Regions from separate parts of the Arthrobacter sp. CG_A4 genome, predicted to be linked through region 1. Evidence: riboswitches for the same ligand, from Rfam matches in the RefSeq annotation. Region 1 holds a riboswitch; each other region holds the start of a gene.
The links. A riboswitch is a leader RNA that binds a small molecule or an ion and turns the genes downstream of it on or off. The one in region 1 is predicted to bind thiamine pyrophosphate.
Positions count from the first base shown of each region.

Region 2: another riboswitch for thiamine pyrophosphate. It lies ahead of thiC (phosphomethylpyrimidine synthase ThiC); the one in region 1 lies ahead of RCH07_RS04280 (bifunctional hydroxymethylpyrimidine kinase/phosphomethylpyrimidine kinase).
Region 3: another riboswitch for thiamine pyrophosphate. It lies ahead of RCH07_RS01765 (FAD-dependent oxidoreductase); the one in region 1 lies ahead of RCH07_RS04280 (bifunctional hydroxymethylpyrimidine kinase/phosphomethylpyrimidine kinase).

Region 1 covers NZ_JAXCID010000006.1:67,722-72,869, forward strand. Annotated here, with positions in the region: gene obgE (GTPase ObgE) at 1-1,098, opposite strand, end outside; gene rpmA (50S ribosomal protein L27) at 1,217-1,480, opposite strand; gene rplU (50S ribosomal protein L21) at 1,543-1,851, opposite strand; gene RCH07_RS04280 (bifunctional hydroxymethylpyrimidine kinase/phosphomethylpyrimidine kinase) at 2,224-3,855, opposite strand; TPP riboswitch at 3,838-3,935, opposite strand; gene RCH07_RS04285 (Rne/Rng family ribonuclease) at 4,088-5,148, opposite strand, start outside.
Region 2 covers NZ_JAXCID010000001.1:35,407-40,554, forward strand. Annotated here, with positions in the region: gene RCH07_RS00200 (hypothetical protein) at 1-368, opposite strand, end outside; gene RCH07_RS00205 (VOC family protein) at 619-1,494, opposite strand; gene RCH07_RS00210 (GNAT family N-acetyltransferase) at 1,733-2,233, opposite strand; TPP riboswitch at 2,310-2,417, shown strand; gene thiC (phosphomethylpyrimidine synthase ThiC) at 2,413-4,233, shown strand; gene RCH07_RS00220 (alpha/beta fold hydrolase) at 4,247-4,996, opposite strand; gene ffh (signal recognition particle protein) at 5,055-5,148, opposite strand, start outside.
Region 3 covers NZ_JAXCID010000002.1:101,222-106,369, forward strand. Annotated here, with positions in the region: gene RCH07_RS01750 (4a-hydroxytetrahydrobiopterin dehydratase) at 1-110, opposite strand, end outside; gene RCH07_RS01755 (thiazole synthase) at 158-976, opposite strand; gene thiS (sulfur carrier protein ThiS) at 982-1,218, opposite strand; gene RCH07_RS01765 (FAD-dependent oxidoreductase) at 1,215-2,582, opposite strand; TPP riboswitch at 2,576-2,709, opposite strand; gene RCH07_RS01770 (thiamine phosphate synthase) at 3,020-3,739, shown strand; gene RCH07_RS01775 (ferritin-like fold-containing protein) at 3,774-4,445, opposite strand; gene RCH07_RS01780 (RNB domain-containing ribonuclease) at 4,487-5,148, shown strand, end outside.

The DNA of each region.
Region 1 (5,148 bases):
GACCGCCCGGGGCTTGAGCACGGGGGCGTGGACCTTCGGCGGGGCGGCGGCGAGGGCGTCGCGGGCGGCCTGGACGATCTCGCCCATGGCGAAGCCGAGCTGGCGCAGGCCTTCATGGCTCGTGGCTGAGATCTCGAAGACCTTGTAGCCGCGGGATTCGAGTTCCGGGCGGACGAATCCGGCCATGTCCTTGCCGTCCGGCAGGTCCACCTTGTTCAGGGCGATGAGGCGGGGGCGGTGGTTCAGCGGCACCACCTCGCCGTCGGCTCCGCTGTAGCTCATGTCCACCGCGTACTTCTCGAGCTCGGCTTCGATGATGGCCAGGTCCGAGAGCGGGTCGCGGTCCGACTCGAGCGTGCCGCAGTCCAGCACGTGCACCAGGGCGGCGCAGCGTTCGACGTGGCGCAGGAAGTAGTGGCCGAGGCCCTTGCCTTCGCTGGCACCCTCGATCAGTCCCGGGACGTCGGCGATGGTGAAGCGCATCTCGCCGGCCTGGACGACGCCGAGGTTCGGGATCAGGGTGGTGAAGGGGTAGTCGGCGATCTTGGGCCGCGCCGCCGACATGGCGGCGATGAGGCTGGATTTGCCGGCGGACGGGAAGCCGACGAGGGCGATATCCGCGATGGACTTCAGTTCCAGGACGACGTCGCTGGACTCGCCTTCGATGCCGAGCAGGGCGAAGCCGGGGGCCCGGCGCTTCTGGGACGAGAGCGAGGCGTTGCCGAGCCCGCCGATGCCGCCGGCGGCCGCAATGTATTCGGCGCCTTCGCCCACGAGGTCCGCGAGGACAGCGCCGTCCTTCGACTTCACCACGGTACCCTCAGGCACCGGAAGGATCAGGGTTTCGCCGTTTTTGCCGCCGCGCCAGTCACCCATGCCGGGGCCGCCGTTGGTGGCGTGCCGGTGGGGCGCGTGGTGGTAGTCAAGCAGGGTGGTGGTCTGGGGATCAACACGCAGGATGACGTCGCCGCCGTTACCGCCGTTGCCGCCGTCGGGACCGCCGAGCGGCTTGAACTTCTCGCGGTGGACGGAGACACAACCATGGCCGCCGGTACCGCCGGATACGTGCAGTACTACCCGGTCTACAAAGCTCGCCACGTGGATCTCCTCAGTGCTGTTCCTTAGGCCCCCGAAGCGGCCCAAGATGATTGTAATGCGGTTAAAACACCGGTGGAGCGGACCTATTGGCCCGCCCCACCGATTTTATTGCTTGTTGTTACTCTGCAGCTGCAGCAGCCACGATGTTCACAACGCGGCGACCACGGCGGGTGCCGAACTCGACGGCGCCGGGGGCCAGTGCGAATAGGGTGTCGTCCCCGCCGCGGCCTACGCCGGCGCCCGGGTGGAAGTGGGTGCCACGCTGGCGGACGATGATCTCGCCTGCGGAAACTACCTGGCCGCCGAAGCGCTTGACGCCGAGGTACTGGGCGTTGGAGTCACGACCGTTGCGAGTGGAACTCGCGCCTTTTTTATGTGCCATTTGAAAATGCCTGCCTTAAAAATTCTGGGGAATCTGCTGAAAACCTGAACAGTAACGGGTAGTTACTTGATACCGGTGATCTTGACCTTGGTCAATTCCTGACGGTGACCCTGGCGCTTCTTGTAGCCGGTCTTGTTCTTGAACTTCTGGATGACGATCTTCGGACCACGAAGGTCTTCGAGGATCTCAGCCGTAACCGTTACCTTGGCCAGGTCCGCGGCAGCGGACGTCACCTTGTCGCCGTCCACCAGGAGCAGTGCGGGCAGCGCAAAGGTGCTGCCGGCTCCACCGGGGACGCGGTTCAGGGTAACGAAGTCTCCAACGGAAACCTTCTCTTGGCGGCCGCCTGCGCGGACAATCGCGTACACCACTGGGGAACTCACTTCTCTCGACGTTTATTACTAGATTTGCGTGCGGAACCTGGGTCCAAGTTACTTGGTCCGGCTCACGCTGTGCCTCTACGCCGGTGGGTTCCCCGGGGGAACCCATGAGCTATCCCGTGGACAATACGGAAACGGATTGTCCTCAAGGTCATAACCCAAGTGTTGGCGTAAGCACCGAAGATTCAGACTACGCTAATTTTGCCTTCGGTCGCAAATGAGGCTGGTTCCGGCGGGTAGTTCGTGATAGGCGCCACTTGGCGGTGACCAATTGATACTGACCAATTGGTAGTGACCGAGTGGTGCCGCCGCGACTTCCGGTACCGTGCCCGACTATCGTACAGGCCGGGCCCGTAGACCGGGTCAGGCGTACAGCCGCGGCGCGTCGAAGAACTCCACTTCGTAGCCGGCTGACTGACGGAAGGCCAGCGCCATGGCCTCCCGCTCATGCCCCGAGGCCAGCCGGGCCGCCGCATCCGTGTAAGCGATCGCCTGCCGGGTCGCGGCGGCAAATTCCTCATTGGCGTAGGCCCGCAGCCACACGGCGTAGGGGTGCGCTTCCGGCGCCCCGGCGGCCAGGAACTGTCCGTGCAGGGTTTCCCCCACCTCGGCGTAGAGCCAGAAGCACGGCAGGACGGCGGCCACCAGCACTCCGTAGCTGCCGGAGACGGAGGCGGCCAGCAGATGGTCCACATAGGACTTGGTGACCGGCCCCAGCCGCAGGTCTGCCGTGCGGGTGCTGAGCCAGTTCCGGTGCAACCCGGACTCGACCTCAAGGCAGTTCTGCGCGGAGCGCGCCCAAAAGAGTTGTTCGGCTTCGGTGGGCGCGATGGCCGCCGCCCGGGCCAGCACGCGGGAATAGCCGTTGAGGTATCGGGCGTCCTGCGCCAAGTAGTAGGCGAAGTCCTTCTCCGGCAGCGTGCCGTCGGCCAGCGCCTTGATGAACTCCAGCCCGTAGATCGCCTCCAGGTCCGCGGCGGCGCTGTTACGGAGGCCGGCGGCGAACTCGCCCTCCGCCGGCGCGTGGTGCTGCGGGCCGGCATGGTGCTGGGTCAGATGCTGCACATGGTGGAAATGGTGGACCGGGCCGTTCCCGCTTCCGACGCCGAGACGCTCCGAATCGCGCAGCGCACCCGCCAGCCACGGTTTGACCTCGCGGAGCGCCGCCTCCCAGTCCCCCACACGGACCTGCACGGTGGCGATCGCCGAGGACAGCGAGCAGCCCGTGCCGTGGCTGTTGCGGGTGGGCACCCTCTCCCCCTGCACCACCACGACGTCCTGGCGCAGCAATCCGCCGGTGTTGACGAGCGCATCGGGGCAGCCGCCATCGGCACCGTCTCCCCCCGGGCCGGTCCCGCCGTCCAGGTGGCCTCCCTTCACAAGGACCGTGGTGCCGGCCAGTGCGGCGAGCCGCTTGCCCTGAGCCAGGGCCTCGTCCCAGTCCGCGGCGACGGGTTCCCTGAGCAGGATCGCCAGCTCCGCGAGGTTGGGCGTGATCAGGTCCGCGTAGGGGAGCAGCGCGTGCAGGGCCGCCCCGGATGACTCCGGCAGCAGACGGTCACCGCTTGTTGCCACCATCACCGGGTCCAGGACCACGACGCCGGGCCTCGCCTTTTCGAGCCAGCCGTGGACGGCGTCGATCACGTCGGTGTCCCCCAGCATGCCGATCTTGACGGCGTCGATACTGATATCCGCGCTGATCGCGTCCAGCTGGGCGGTCAGGAACGCCGCCGGCGGGACGTGGACCGCACTGACGCCCCGGGTGTTCTGGGCGGTCAGGGCCGTGATCGCCGCCATGCCGTAGCCGCCGTGCGCCGCAATGCTCTTCAGATCGGCCTGGATGCCTGCCCCGCCGGAGGGGTCCGAGCCGGCGATGGCGAGCACGCGCGGGATCCTGGGCTCGGCGGTGCGCTGGGCGTGCGGCAGAAGTGCGGCCGCAAAAGTCGATACTTCTAAAGTGGGGACTGCAAAGGCGGATGAAGCCAAGAGAGACATCCCTTCGCCGGTGCTAACCGGACAGGTTCAACGGGTCTGGATCTCAGCCGGCTCGATACGCGGCACCCCGTGTCAGTGCTTCAGCCTAGCCGTACCGCCCAACGAAGTCGCGTTAACGAAGTCGCGGGTGCTGCCCGAACCCTGCGCATCGCTACGCCGGGTCCGGACCGCACCCGCGGTCCTGCTGCTCTACTGAAGTGCTGCCGTGCTGGGCTGCTGCCGTGTTGGGCTGTTACAGCTCCGACGCCGGTACGCCGACGCCGAGGATGATCGGCTGGTTCGCGGCCGGCTTCACTGCTGCCGGTGCGGCGGCCGGAGCCTTGGCCTCGTGCACTCCACCTGCTGCTGGCTGCGTGGCTGTCCGTCGGTGCTCCGTGGCCTCACGGTGTTCAACGGACGTCGCGTTGGCTGCACCCTGGGCGCGGCTGGCGCTCCGGTTGCGGCGGCCGCGGCGTGCTCGGGACGTGCCGGCCTCTGTCTCGGCCTCAGTCTTGGAACCCGGCCCCTGGGCACGTCCCGGTCCGGTGCCGCCGGCACGGGCCGGAGCCGCCGCAGCTGCTCGGCCTGTGGCCGGCGTGCTGTCCTCGGTTTCGCCCAGCTGGGCGAAGGCTTCGGTCAGCAGGTCCAGGGTCAGGGCCGTTGCCGGGGACTCGTCCGCGTGCTCGACGAACGGCAGGGCGACTTGCTCGCCACCGAAGGTCAGCACGGCAGCGGGCCGTCCGGCAGCTTCCTCCGTGGCGGCGAACTGCGCGACGGCGTCGACGGCGGCCCGACGCGCCTCGGCGTCGGCCTGGCGGGTTCCGGCGTCGGCGTCGCCGTCGTGCAGGTGGGAGGCGTGCGCCGCTGCGGCAATATTCGCCAGGGCGGCGCGGGTTGTTTCGGCCTTGGCGTGGCGCTCGGCCTCGGTGGGCTCGGCATGGACTGGTGCCTGGGCGGACTGGTCCTCGGTGCCCTGGCCGCCCCGGCCGCGGCGGCGGCCCTTGCGCTCGGTCCGTGCCGCGGGCTGGCTCTCGGCCCGCGGGACGTAGTGCTCGGCGGCAACCGTGTTGGCCCGGCGGTGCTCCACCGGCTCGTCGTGGGTGACAATGCCGCGGCCATCGCAGGTTTCGCACTGTTCGCCGAAGACTTCCAGCAGCCCGGTGCCCATCCGCTTGCGCGTCATCTGCACGAGGCCCAGCGAGGTCACCTCCGCCACCTGGTGCTTGGTCCGGTCACGGCCCAGGCACTCCACCATGCGGCGCAGCACGAGATCGCGGTTGGACTCGAGCACCATGTCGATGAAGTCGATGACGA
Region 2 (5,148 bases), on a different contig from region 1:
CGGACGTAGCGGGCGGCCTGGTCCGCACCGAAGGGCATGTCTTCCTCGGCGGCCCAGCTTTCAGCCACGTCCGCCAGGACGTCACCTTCACCTTCGGTCTCGTAGCTGAGGAGATCGGCGAGGGCCCGGAGCATAGCCGGCGGGACGCCGAGCAGGGAGTCGCTCGCCACATCCACCATCGCGAGCTCGTAGTCGGCACCGGCGGCGTGGACGGCGGTCCCGGCCAGGTCACCCAGCCGCTCGACTTCGAAGTCACTGATGTCCGGGATCCGGACGGACCCCTCCCCGGCGGCACCCCCGCCGTCGAGGGCGGCTGCGCGCTTGAGGGCTTCATCGTGGGTGGCGACAAAGATTTCGGTGAATCCCATGGATCTCGTCCTTATGTTCGGCGGCGCTGGTCCGCTGTTTTCGGCGTCGCTTCAGCCTAGTCGCTCCAGCCCTGCCCCGCCGAGGACTGGACATGCCCAGCGGCGTCGTCGGCGAAAAATGGGCATGTCCTCTCCTCACCCTGAGCAATGGACATACAGCCGCTATGTCCAGTCCCGGCCGCACGCGGTGGACATGTCCCAGAGACAACTGCGGCCGGGGGTAACCGCACTCGGGGTTTCCCGCGGCGGGTCAGCGAACGGCCACGCGGATGCGGTTGCGCCACGGGTCCTCAAAACGCAGTTCGGCGCCGGTGTGGTGGGACTCCACTCCCGCGGTCTTGAGGCGGTCGGCGAGGGCGCCCACATCGTCGCCGGCCGGCACCTCGATCAGCACCTCGCCGAGGCCCAGGGTGTCCCGTCGGGGTCCGGCGCCGCGGCTGTTCCAGACGTTCATGGCCATGTGGTGGTGGTAGCCGCCGGCCGAGACGAACAGCGCCTGCCCATGCCAGCCCGCCGTCTTTTCGAACCCGAGGGTTCCGACGTAGAAGTCCTGGGCTGACTGGACGTCGCCCACCTGCAGGTGGACGTGGCCGATGCCGGCGTCGGCGTTGCGCTGCCCGGCCACGGATTCCTCGGTGAGGAACTCGTCGAGGTAGCGCTGCGGCGGGAGGGCCAGGCTGTCCATGACCACGTTCCTGCCGTCCCAGGACCACGCATCGCGGGGACGGTCCCAGTACAGCTCGATCCCGTTTCCTTCGGGATCGGTGAAATAGAAGGCCTCGCTTACGAGGTGGTCCGCGCTGCCGGTGAAGGACTGGGGCTCGTACTGGGCGGCGGTGGCGACGGTTGCGGCCAGAGAAGGCTGGTCCTCGAACAGCAGCGCAGTGTGGAAGAGGCCGGCTTCGCCGCGGGACGGGACGCTGAGCCCGGGCGCCGGGGCGAGGTGGACCAGCGGCTTCTGCCGGCGTCCGAGGTACAGTCCGCCGTCCTGCTCGGCCACGATGTCCAGGCCGAGGGCGCGCTGGTAGTAGTCCGTCATGAGCAACAGGTCGCCGACCTTGAGCATCACGGTGCCCATGGTGAGTTCGGCGGGAAGAAGATCCCGGGTGCTGGCTGCTGCAGTCATGTGATCGCTCCGGTGCTTAGGCGGCCATCGACCTTCGATGACCTATGACAAGGATAATTACTTGAAGCTTCAATTTATTCCTGGGCCCGCTTCTGTTCCTGGCGGACCGGTTCTCCGCGCAGCACGATGTGCTTGAGCTGGTGCAGCGTGGCCAGGCTACTGCGGGGCCGCCGGCGCGGCGTCCGAGGAGGGTTCCGGCGTTCCGATCCGTGGTGGCCTGCTGGTCATGGCCTAAAGCTTAAAGCCGTATCCGCATCGCGATCCGCCGGCCCAGGGCATCCAGCCCCAGCTTCGCCTCGCGGGTACGCAGTGCCGCCAGCCCCTTCCCTGGCTGGGCAACTTCCTTGAAGCCGCAGCTCGCGTAAAACGGAGCGTTGAACGGAACGTCCGCAAAAGTGCAAAGCGACATCGCCCTATAGCCACGGCCCCTCGCCGCGTCGATGGCCGCCTCAACAAGGGACCGTCCGATCCCGCGCCCGGCAAAGTCGGGATGCACCGAAAGTTGTTCCAAATGCGCCTGGCCGCCGACTTCGTCAACACCGGCGAAACCCACGGGCGGGTTTCCGGCGACCAGCATAAAAAGCGGCTCAATCGGCGTCGCCAGCTCCGGGGCCGGAAGCACGTGGTGCGCTAACTCCGCTGCGAGGAGACGGTCGGCCGCTGCCTCGAGAACCGGCAGCGCCGCGAGGTCTTCCGGCGTCGCCGTCCTGACGCGGGGCAAGGCCCTGGGTTGAGTCACGATGCCACGCTAGCACCGCGGCCTCCCTCGGCGCCGTCACACGCGGCCGGGCGCCGAAGCCCTGTGATAGCTTCGTCTACGACCACACGGGTGCCCTTGCAGGGGCTGAGATCGGGCTGAAGCAGCTTGCGACCGTTGAACCTGTCCGGGTAATGCCGGCGAAGGAAGTGAGTATTTCCGTGAATACGCATTTGACACAGCACAGCCCCGTCCAAAATCAGCCGGGCCAATGTCAGCCCACGGCCCACACCCAGTCGCTGAAATCCCGCTCTCTGGCGTTTACCACGGATGACGGGCACGGCATCCGCGTCCCGGTGACGGAAATCGAGCTGGCGGATTCACCGGGCGGCGTAGCGAATCCGCCGTTCCGGGTGTACCGCACCGCTGGTCCTGGGAGCGATCCGGTCCGGGGGCTGGAGCCGTTTCGCGGCCCCTGGATCGAGGCCAGGGCGGACACCGGACCCTACACCGGCCGGGAACGGACCCTGCTCGACGACGGAAAGTCGGCCGTGCGCCGGGGCGCCGCGTCGGCCGAGTGGCAGGGCACCCGCCCGGTCCCGCGCCGCGCCGTCGACGGCCGGACGGTGACCCAGATGCACTATGCCCGCAACGGCGTCGTCACGCCTGAGATGCGGTTCGTCGCGCTGCGGGAGAACTGCGACGTCGAACTGGTCCGCTCCGAACTGGCGGCGGGGCGCGCCATCATTCCCAGCAACGTCAACCATCCCGAATCCGAGCCGATGATTATCGGCAAAGCCTTCCTGGTGAAGATCAACGCCAACATCGGCAACTCGGCCGTGACCAGCTCCATCGCGGAGGAAGTCGACAAGCTCCAGTGGGCCACGCAGTGGGGTGCGGACACGGTGATGGATCTTTCCACCGGGGACGACATCCACACCACCCGGGAATGGATCATCCGCAACTCTCCCGTGCCCATCGGCACGGTGCCGGTCTACCAGGCGCTGGAGAAGGTCAACGGCGAGGCCAATGCCCTCACGTGGGAGATCTTCCGGGACACCGTGATCGAGCAGTGCGAGCAGGGGGTGGACTACATGACCATCCACGCCGGTGTTTTGCTGCGCTATGTGCCGCTGACGGCCAACCGGGTCACCGGAATTGTCTCCCGCGGCGGCGCGATCATGGCGGGCTGGTGCCTGGCCCACCACCAGGAGAACTTCCTCTACACCCACTTCGGTGAGCTGTGCGAAATCTTTGCCCGCTACGATGTCGCGTTTTCGCTCGGGGACGGGCTGCGGCCGGGGGCGACGGCGGACGCGAACGATGCTGCCCAGTTCGCCGAGCTGGACACCCTGGCCGAGCTCACGCAACGTGCCTGGGAGTATGACGTGCAGGTCATGGTGGAGGGCCCCGGACACGTACCGCTCCACCTCGTCCGGGAAAACGTGGAACGCCAGCAGGCACTCTGCAAGGGCGCCCCCTTCTACACGCTGGGGCCGCTGGTCACCGACATCGCGCCGGGCTACGACCACATCACCTCGGCGATCGGCGCCACGGAGATTGCCCGCTACGGCACCGCGATGCTGTGCTACGTGACACCCAAGGAACACCTCGGACTGCCCAACAAGGACGATGTGAAGACCGGCGTGATCACGTACAAGATCGCGGCCCATGCAGCCGATCTCGCCAAGGGCCACCCCGGCGCCCACGAACGTGACGATGCCCTGTCCAGGGCCCGCTTCGAATTCCGCTGGCGGGACCAGTTCGCGCTGTCGCTGGACCCGGTCACGGCCGAGTCGTTCCACGACGAGACGCTCCCGGCGGAACCGGCCAAGACGGCGCACTTCTGCTCCATGTGCGGGCCGAAGTTCTGTTCGATGCGGATCAGCCAGGACATCCGGGACGAATTCGGCTCAGCGGACTCCCAAGCGGCCCTCGCCGGAATGGCCGCAGGGATGCGGGAGAAGAGCAAAGAGTTCCTGGCCTCCGGCGGCAAGGTCTATTTGCCGGAGCCTTCCGTGGGCGGACCCCCGGCCGTTTAGAACCCCCGGCAGTCTAGGACGCCTGGGCGTGCTGGTGCCGGCTGACCCCGGCGATGAACGCCCGGATGAGCCGGTTTCCCTCTGCAGAGTCCTGGGGCCGGTGCCCGCCCGCCGCGGTGCGGTGCAGGGCACCGGTTTCCCGCAGGTAGCCGGCGATCTCTTCATACAGCGGTTCCCAGCCGCCGGTCAGGACCAGGGTGGGCACGCCGGGGACGATCTGCAGCGGGGCTTCCCAGGGCGGCGCCTGCAGCCGCAGCCGGCGGGCCTCCCGCTGGTCTTCCGGGTCCGGGGAACCAAGCGTTGCCTGCGCCGGAGTGTGGGCCGCGAACACCCGGCGGACGAACTCGCGGTGGAAGTCCTCATCGCTGAGGTGCCGGCGGACCTCGAAAAGCGGCTGCATCAGGGCGCGGTGCGCGGCCGTCGCCGGAAGTTCCGCGGTGAGCGAGAGGCAGGCCGGTTCCACCAGCGTCAATGAGTGCACCAGATCCGGGCGTTCGACGGCGGCCATCATCGCGGAGATGGCACCCTGGGAATGCGCCACCACGTGGCCGCCGGCCTCGCCGCGGCCGTCGTCGGCCAGGGCGCCCAGGACGATGGCGGCGTCGGCGGCGAAGTCCGTTTCCAGCGGCTCGGCGGCGGGGTCATAGCCGTGCCGGCGCAGGAACAGCGCGTCGTAGTTCAGCGCCATTCCATGCTGTTTCGGCCACGCGGCAGCGCCGAAGCTGCCCGCCCCGTGGACGAAGACTACGCGCTGCTTGAACATGGTCCAACCCTATGACACCGGTCCGACGGCGGGCCGCCGACATCTCGGCCGGCAGCGCCTATTTGCTGCCGCCAAGGAACTTGTCAAAGCCCTTCGGAAGGTTCAGCTGGGAGGGATCGAAGTCCGCGCCCTGCTGGCCGAATGCCGCCCCG
Region 3 (5,148 bases), on a different contig from region 1:
GGCGCCTTGTAGACCGTCACCAACCCGCCGAGGCGGTACCTCCAGTCCGGCAGGCCCGCCAGGGCGGCATCGATCCGGCTTCGGCTGAGAACATCGTCCGTGGCTGCCATAACGGCTCCTTCGCTGGTCCGGATCTGCCGGCCCGGGCAGAGAATTCCTAAAGTAGCTCGGCCCGGCCTTCCATGGCAGATGACGCCAGCGCGTGCTCCCGGCGCGGGATCCTGCCGGCCTTTTTCGCCAGCCTACCGGCGATCACCGCATGCTTGAAGGCCTCCCCCATCAGCGCCGGATTCTGTGCCCGGGTCACCGCAGTGGCCAGCAGCACGGCATCACAGCCGAGTTCCATGGCCAGGGCGGCATCCGAGGCGGTCCCGATTCCGGCGTCCAGGACCACGGGAACGGAAGCGCGAGAGACGATCAGCTCGATGTTGTGCGGGTTGAGGATGCCCAGCCCGGTGCCGATCGGCGCGCCGAGCGGCATCACGGCGGTGGCGCCGAGGTTCTCCAGCCGCAGGGCCAGCACGGGGTCGTCGTTGGTGTACGCAAAAACCTTGAAGCCGCGGCCTACGAGCTGCTCAGCGGCGTCCACCAGTTCCACGGCATCCGGCAGCAGGGTGTTCTCGTCGGCGATCACCTCCAGCTTCACCCAGTCCGTTTCCAGCGCCTCGCGGGCCAGCTCGGCGGTCAGCACGGCGTCCCTGGCGGTGAAGCAGCCCGCAGTGTTCGGCAGCACCCGGATGTTCCGGTCCACGAGCAGCTGGAACAGCGAGCCGGCCTCGGCGGGCGAGTAGCGGCGCATGGCCACCGTGGTCAGTTCCGTGCCGGACGCCAGGAGCGCGGCCCCGAGGCCTGCCAGGCTCGGCGCCCCGCCGGTGCCCATGATCAGCCGCGATCCCAGCTGCACGCCGTCCACCGTGAACGGATCGTTGATGCCCGCGGATGCTCCCGGGGCCGCTGGACGGGTGGTTGCTTCCATGTTCCTCATCCTCCCTGTACCGCCGTGACCAGCTCGACGTCGTCGCCGTCGGCGAGCGCCGTGCCGTGCCACTGGCTGCGGGGCACCACCTCGGCGTTGCGGGCCACCGCGACACCGAGCTTCCTGCCATCCGCGGACTGGCCGTTCGGGGCCAAATTCCGGCCAGTGACCCGGCTGACCAGGGTGCTGACGGAGGCGCCGTCGGGGAGCTTGTGCTCCGTTCCGTTGAGTCTGATGTTCATACCGTTTCCTTGCTGTGCTCTGGGCGGGGGCGGGTGTCTTGGGTGCGGGTGTCGCGGGGGCTGGTTGTTGGGGAGCCGGCGGAGAACCGGTCGGGCCGGAAGTGCGCCCAGCGCGGATCGGCGGTGCCGTCCAGCAGTTGCCGGCAGATCTCTGCGGCCGCGGGGGTCAGCAGGATGCCGTGCCGGAAGAATCCGGTGGCGATAATCAGGCCTCCGACGTCCCGGTCCGGGGCCCGGTCCCGCACCCGGCCCAGCAGCGGAGCGTTGTCCGGCGTCCCGGGCCGTGCCCTGGCGGTAGCCTCTAGCAGCTCCAGTTCGGCAACGGCGGGGAGTAGTTGCTGCGCGTCCCGCAGCAGCTGGTAGACGCCCCCGGCGGAGACGGCGTCGCCTGCGGAGCCCCCATCGGCGGGAGCGTCCTCACGCTGGGTCGCCCCGATCACCACAGTGCCATCCTCCCGCGGGACAATGTAGACCGGCACCCCGCGGACCAGGCCGCGCACTGTCGAGCCCAGCAGCGGCCGCAGGTGGGCGGGCACCCGGAGCCGGAGGATGTCTCCGTGGACCGGCCGGAGCGGAAGGTTCAGCCCGGCAGGCAGTCCGGCCAGCCCGGCGGCGCCGAGCCCGTTTGCCACGACCGTTTCCTCTGCCCGGACCGTCCCGCCGCCGGCCAAACCGACTCCGCTGACGCGTCCGCCCTCCCAGAGCAGCCCTGCGGCGCGGCGGGGAACAGCGGAGTACCGGCTGTCTGCCGCCAGCAGCGCCGCGATCCGGGCAAGCAGCCGGCGCGGGTCCACCTGATGGTCGGCGCGGATGTCGAACGCGCAGGAGATCCCCGGGCTGAGCAGCGGTTCGCGTCCGCGCGCCCCGCGGACGGTCAACTGCTCCACGGTCAGTCCGCAGGACTGCTGCACGGTCCGGAGGTCCGTGAGCGCCCGGCGGTCGGCGGCGTCGGCCCCAATGACAAGGGTCGACGTCGTGAGGTAGCCGGTGCCCGTTCCGGTTTGCCGGATTCCCCCGGGGAGACCGGGGTCCCCGGGGTCCCCAGGGTTCCCGGCGCTGCCGTCGAGTCCGGCGGCGAAGCCAGGCCACAGGCGGGAGGACTCGAGCATGAGTTCCAGGAGGCCTTCCTCCCGGTAGTGGAGTTCGCTCACGGGGGCGAGCATGCCCGCGGCGGCGAAGCTGGCGCCGCTGCCGGGGGCGTCGTCGATCAGGGCGACGGACCGGCCCGATTGCCTCGCGGCCCAGGCGATGCCGTGGCCCACCACGCCGCCGCCGATCACGGCAACGTCGTAAAAATTCCCGGCCGTGGCGTCATGACCGGCGTCGTCAGGCACTAAAGCAACTGAGGCGGATGGTGTGCCCATCAAGGATTCCTTCCCTACGCCGGTACTAGCCGGATCAGGTCAAGCGGTCGGCTCTGACGCCCTCTCAGCCCCTCCGGCGCCGAACGCCAGTGGCGGTCGGTTGCGGCGGGCTCCCGCGGTATGGCCCCAGTGTAGGGGAAGTGGTGGGCATTTTCGTTAGTTCGTCGGAGGTCCGAGCGCGCTGACGCGTCCGGGCTCAGGGACATGCCCCGCGCCGGGGCCAGCGGATGGACATAGTGTCATTGTGCCCAGTCCCCGGCGAAAAGAATGAGCATGTCCCGCTGGAATGGACACCGGCCCGAAGGGACATGCCCCGCGCCGGGGTCAGCGGATGGGCATAGTGCCATCATGCCCAGTCCCGGGTGCGAAAGATGGGCATGTCCCCCGCCCGGTGCCTTCCCCGACGAACCAGCGAAAACGACTACTAGTCTGGGAGCATGAGCAAGGATGCCGTCCACACCACCGCCCGCCTGTACCTGTGCACCGACGCCCGCAAGGACCGCGGCGACTTTGCAGCCTTCGTTGATGCCGCCTTTGCCGGCGGCGTCGACATCATCCAGCTGCGCGACAAGTCCATCGAGGCGGCCGAGGAACTGGAACTCCTGGAGGTGCTGAACCAGGCCGCCCACCGTCATGGCCGGCTCTGGGCGGTCAATGACCGGGCGGACATTGCATCGCTGTCGGCGGCGCCGGTATTCCACATCGGGCAGAAGGACCTCCCGCTTGCGGCCGCCCGGACCTTCCTCGGCGAGGGCGCCGTGATCGGGCTCTCCACGCACAGCCCCGACCAGGTGGACGCCGCGATAGCGGCCTCCCCCGGCCGCGGCAGGCCGGACTACTTCTGCGTGGGACCCGTGTGGGCCACCCCCACGAAGCCGGGGCGCGCCGCCGTCGGGCTGGATCTGGTGCGGTACGCCGCCGAGACCACCCGCCGGACCCGGTCCGGAAACGACGGCACGGACGACGGCGGGGCCAACGGCGCCGCCAACGGAACCGTGCCGTGGTTCGCGATCGGCGGCATCGACCTGGGCAATGTGGAGCAGGTGCTGGAGGCCGGCGCCCGCCGGGTCGTCGTGGTCCGGGCGATCACCGAGGCCGACGACCCCGCGGACGCCGCCCGCGCCCTGCTCGACGCGCTCGACGCCGCGGAGGCCTGAGCCTGGCCTCTCGGGGCAGAGTCCTGATAGGGACCTAGCCGGTCAACCCCAGCCGCTTCATCCGGTGCGAGTGCCCGGCCGCGAGTTCGGCCCTCAGCCCGCGGATCTGTTCCTCTGACTGTTCCTCGTCCACGCCGATCAGGCCGCCGAGGAACGTAAGCCCGGCGCTCACCCGCTGAGCCTGGGTCAGGGCCTCCCCCAACAGCCGCCTCGCCCACAGTGCCAGCCGCGACGCCAGCCGTGGGTCATCGTCCAGGGCCGCCCGGAGGAGCTCGCGCAGCACCGCCGTCGCCGCTTCATCGGACTGGATCCGCTCCACCAGCTCCCGGGTCGAGCCGTCGACGTGGCGCGACACGGCGCGGTAGAAATCGGCGGAGACCGTGTCTATTACGTAGGCCTTCATCAGCGATTCGAACCAGTCTGCCGGGCGCGTGCGCTCGTGGAAGTGGTCCACGGACGGCTGGAAGGGCAGCATGGCGGCCTCCGCGTCGAGGCCCAGTTCCTCCAGCCGTGCGCTGACCAGTTCGTAGTGCTGGAACTCGGTCACAGCGATCCGGCCGAGCACCGCACGGTCGTGGAGGGTGGGCGAATACCGGGCATCGGAGGACAGCCGCTCGAAGGCCGACAGCTCGCCGTAGGCCATCGCGCCGAGCAGATCCCTCAGGAAACTGTTGTAACGCGCGGGATCGGACGGGGATGCACTCATGATCCAAGACTAATCGCGGGAATCGGGCTACTCTGATTTTCGTGTCCCATCATCGCCTGACGCCCAGCATCCACCAGCAGCAGAACCAACTTGCCGCGGCGCTGACCACGCTGCGCACCACGCTGGAGCTGCCGGGACCCTTTCCCGAGGACGCACTCCGGGAAGCCAAGGAGGCCGTGGCCGGGCATGAGCTGCCGGAGTTGAATTTCACCCACATCGCGTTTGTCACCATCGATCCGGAGTCCTCCACCGACCTGGACCAGGCGCTCTTCATCGACCGCTCCGGTGACGGTTACAAAGTGTTCTATGCCATCGCCGATGTCCCCTCCTTTGTGGCCCCCGGCGGGGCGCTCGACGCCGAAACCCGCCGCCGCGGCCAGACCTTCTACACCCCGGGCGGCCGGATCCCGCTGCACCCGGAGGTCATCAGCGAGGCAGCCGGCAGCCTGCTCGCCGGACAGCTGTGTGCGGCCTTCGTCTGGGAATTCGAGCTCGATTCCGCCGCCGAGGTCGCTGCGGTCCTGGTGCGCCGGGCGCAGATCCGCAGCCGGGCCAAGCTCAGCTACAAGGGTGTGCAGGCCGAGCTCGACGCCGGCACCGCGGCCCCCGTGCTGCAGCTGCTCAGGGAAGTGGGGATCAAGCGGGTGGAGCTGGAACGGCTCCGCGGCGGCGCCAGCCTGAACATGCCGGAACAGGAAATCGA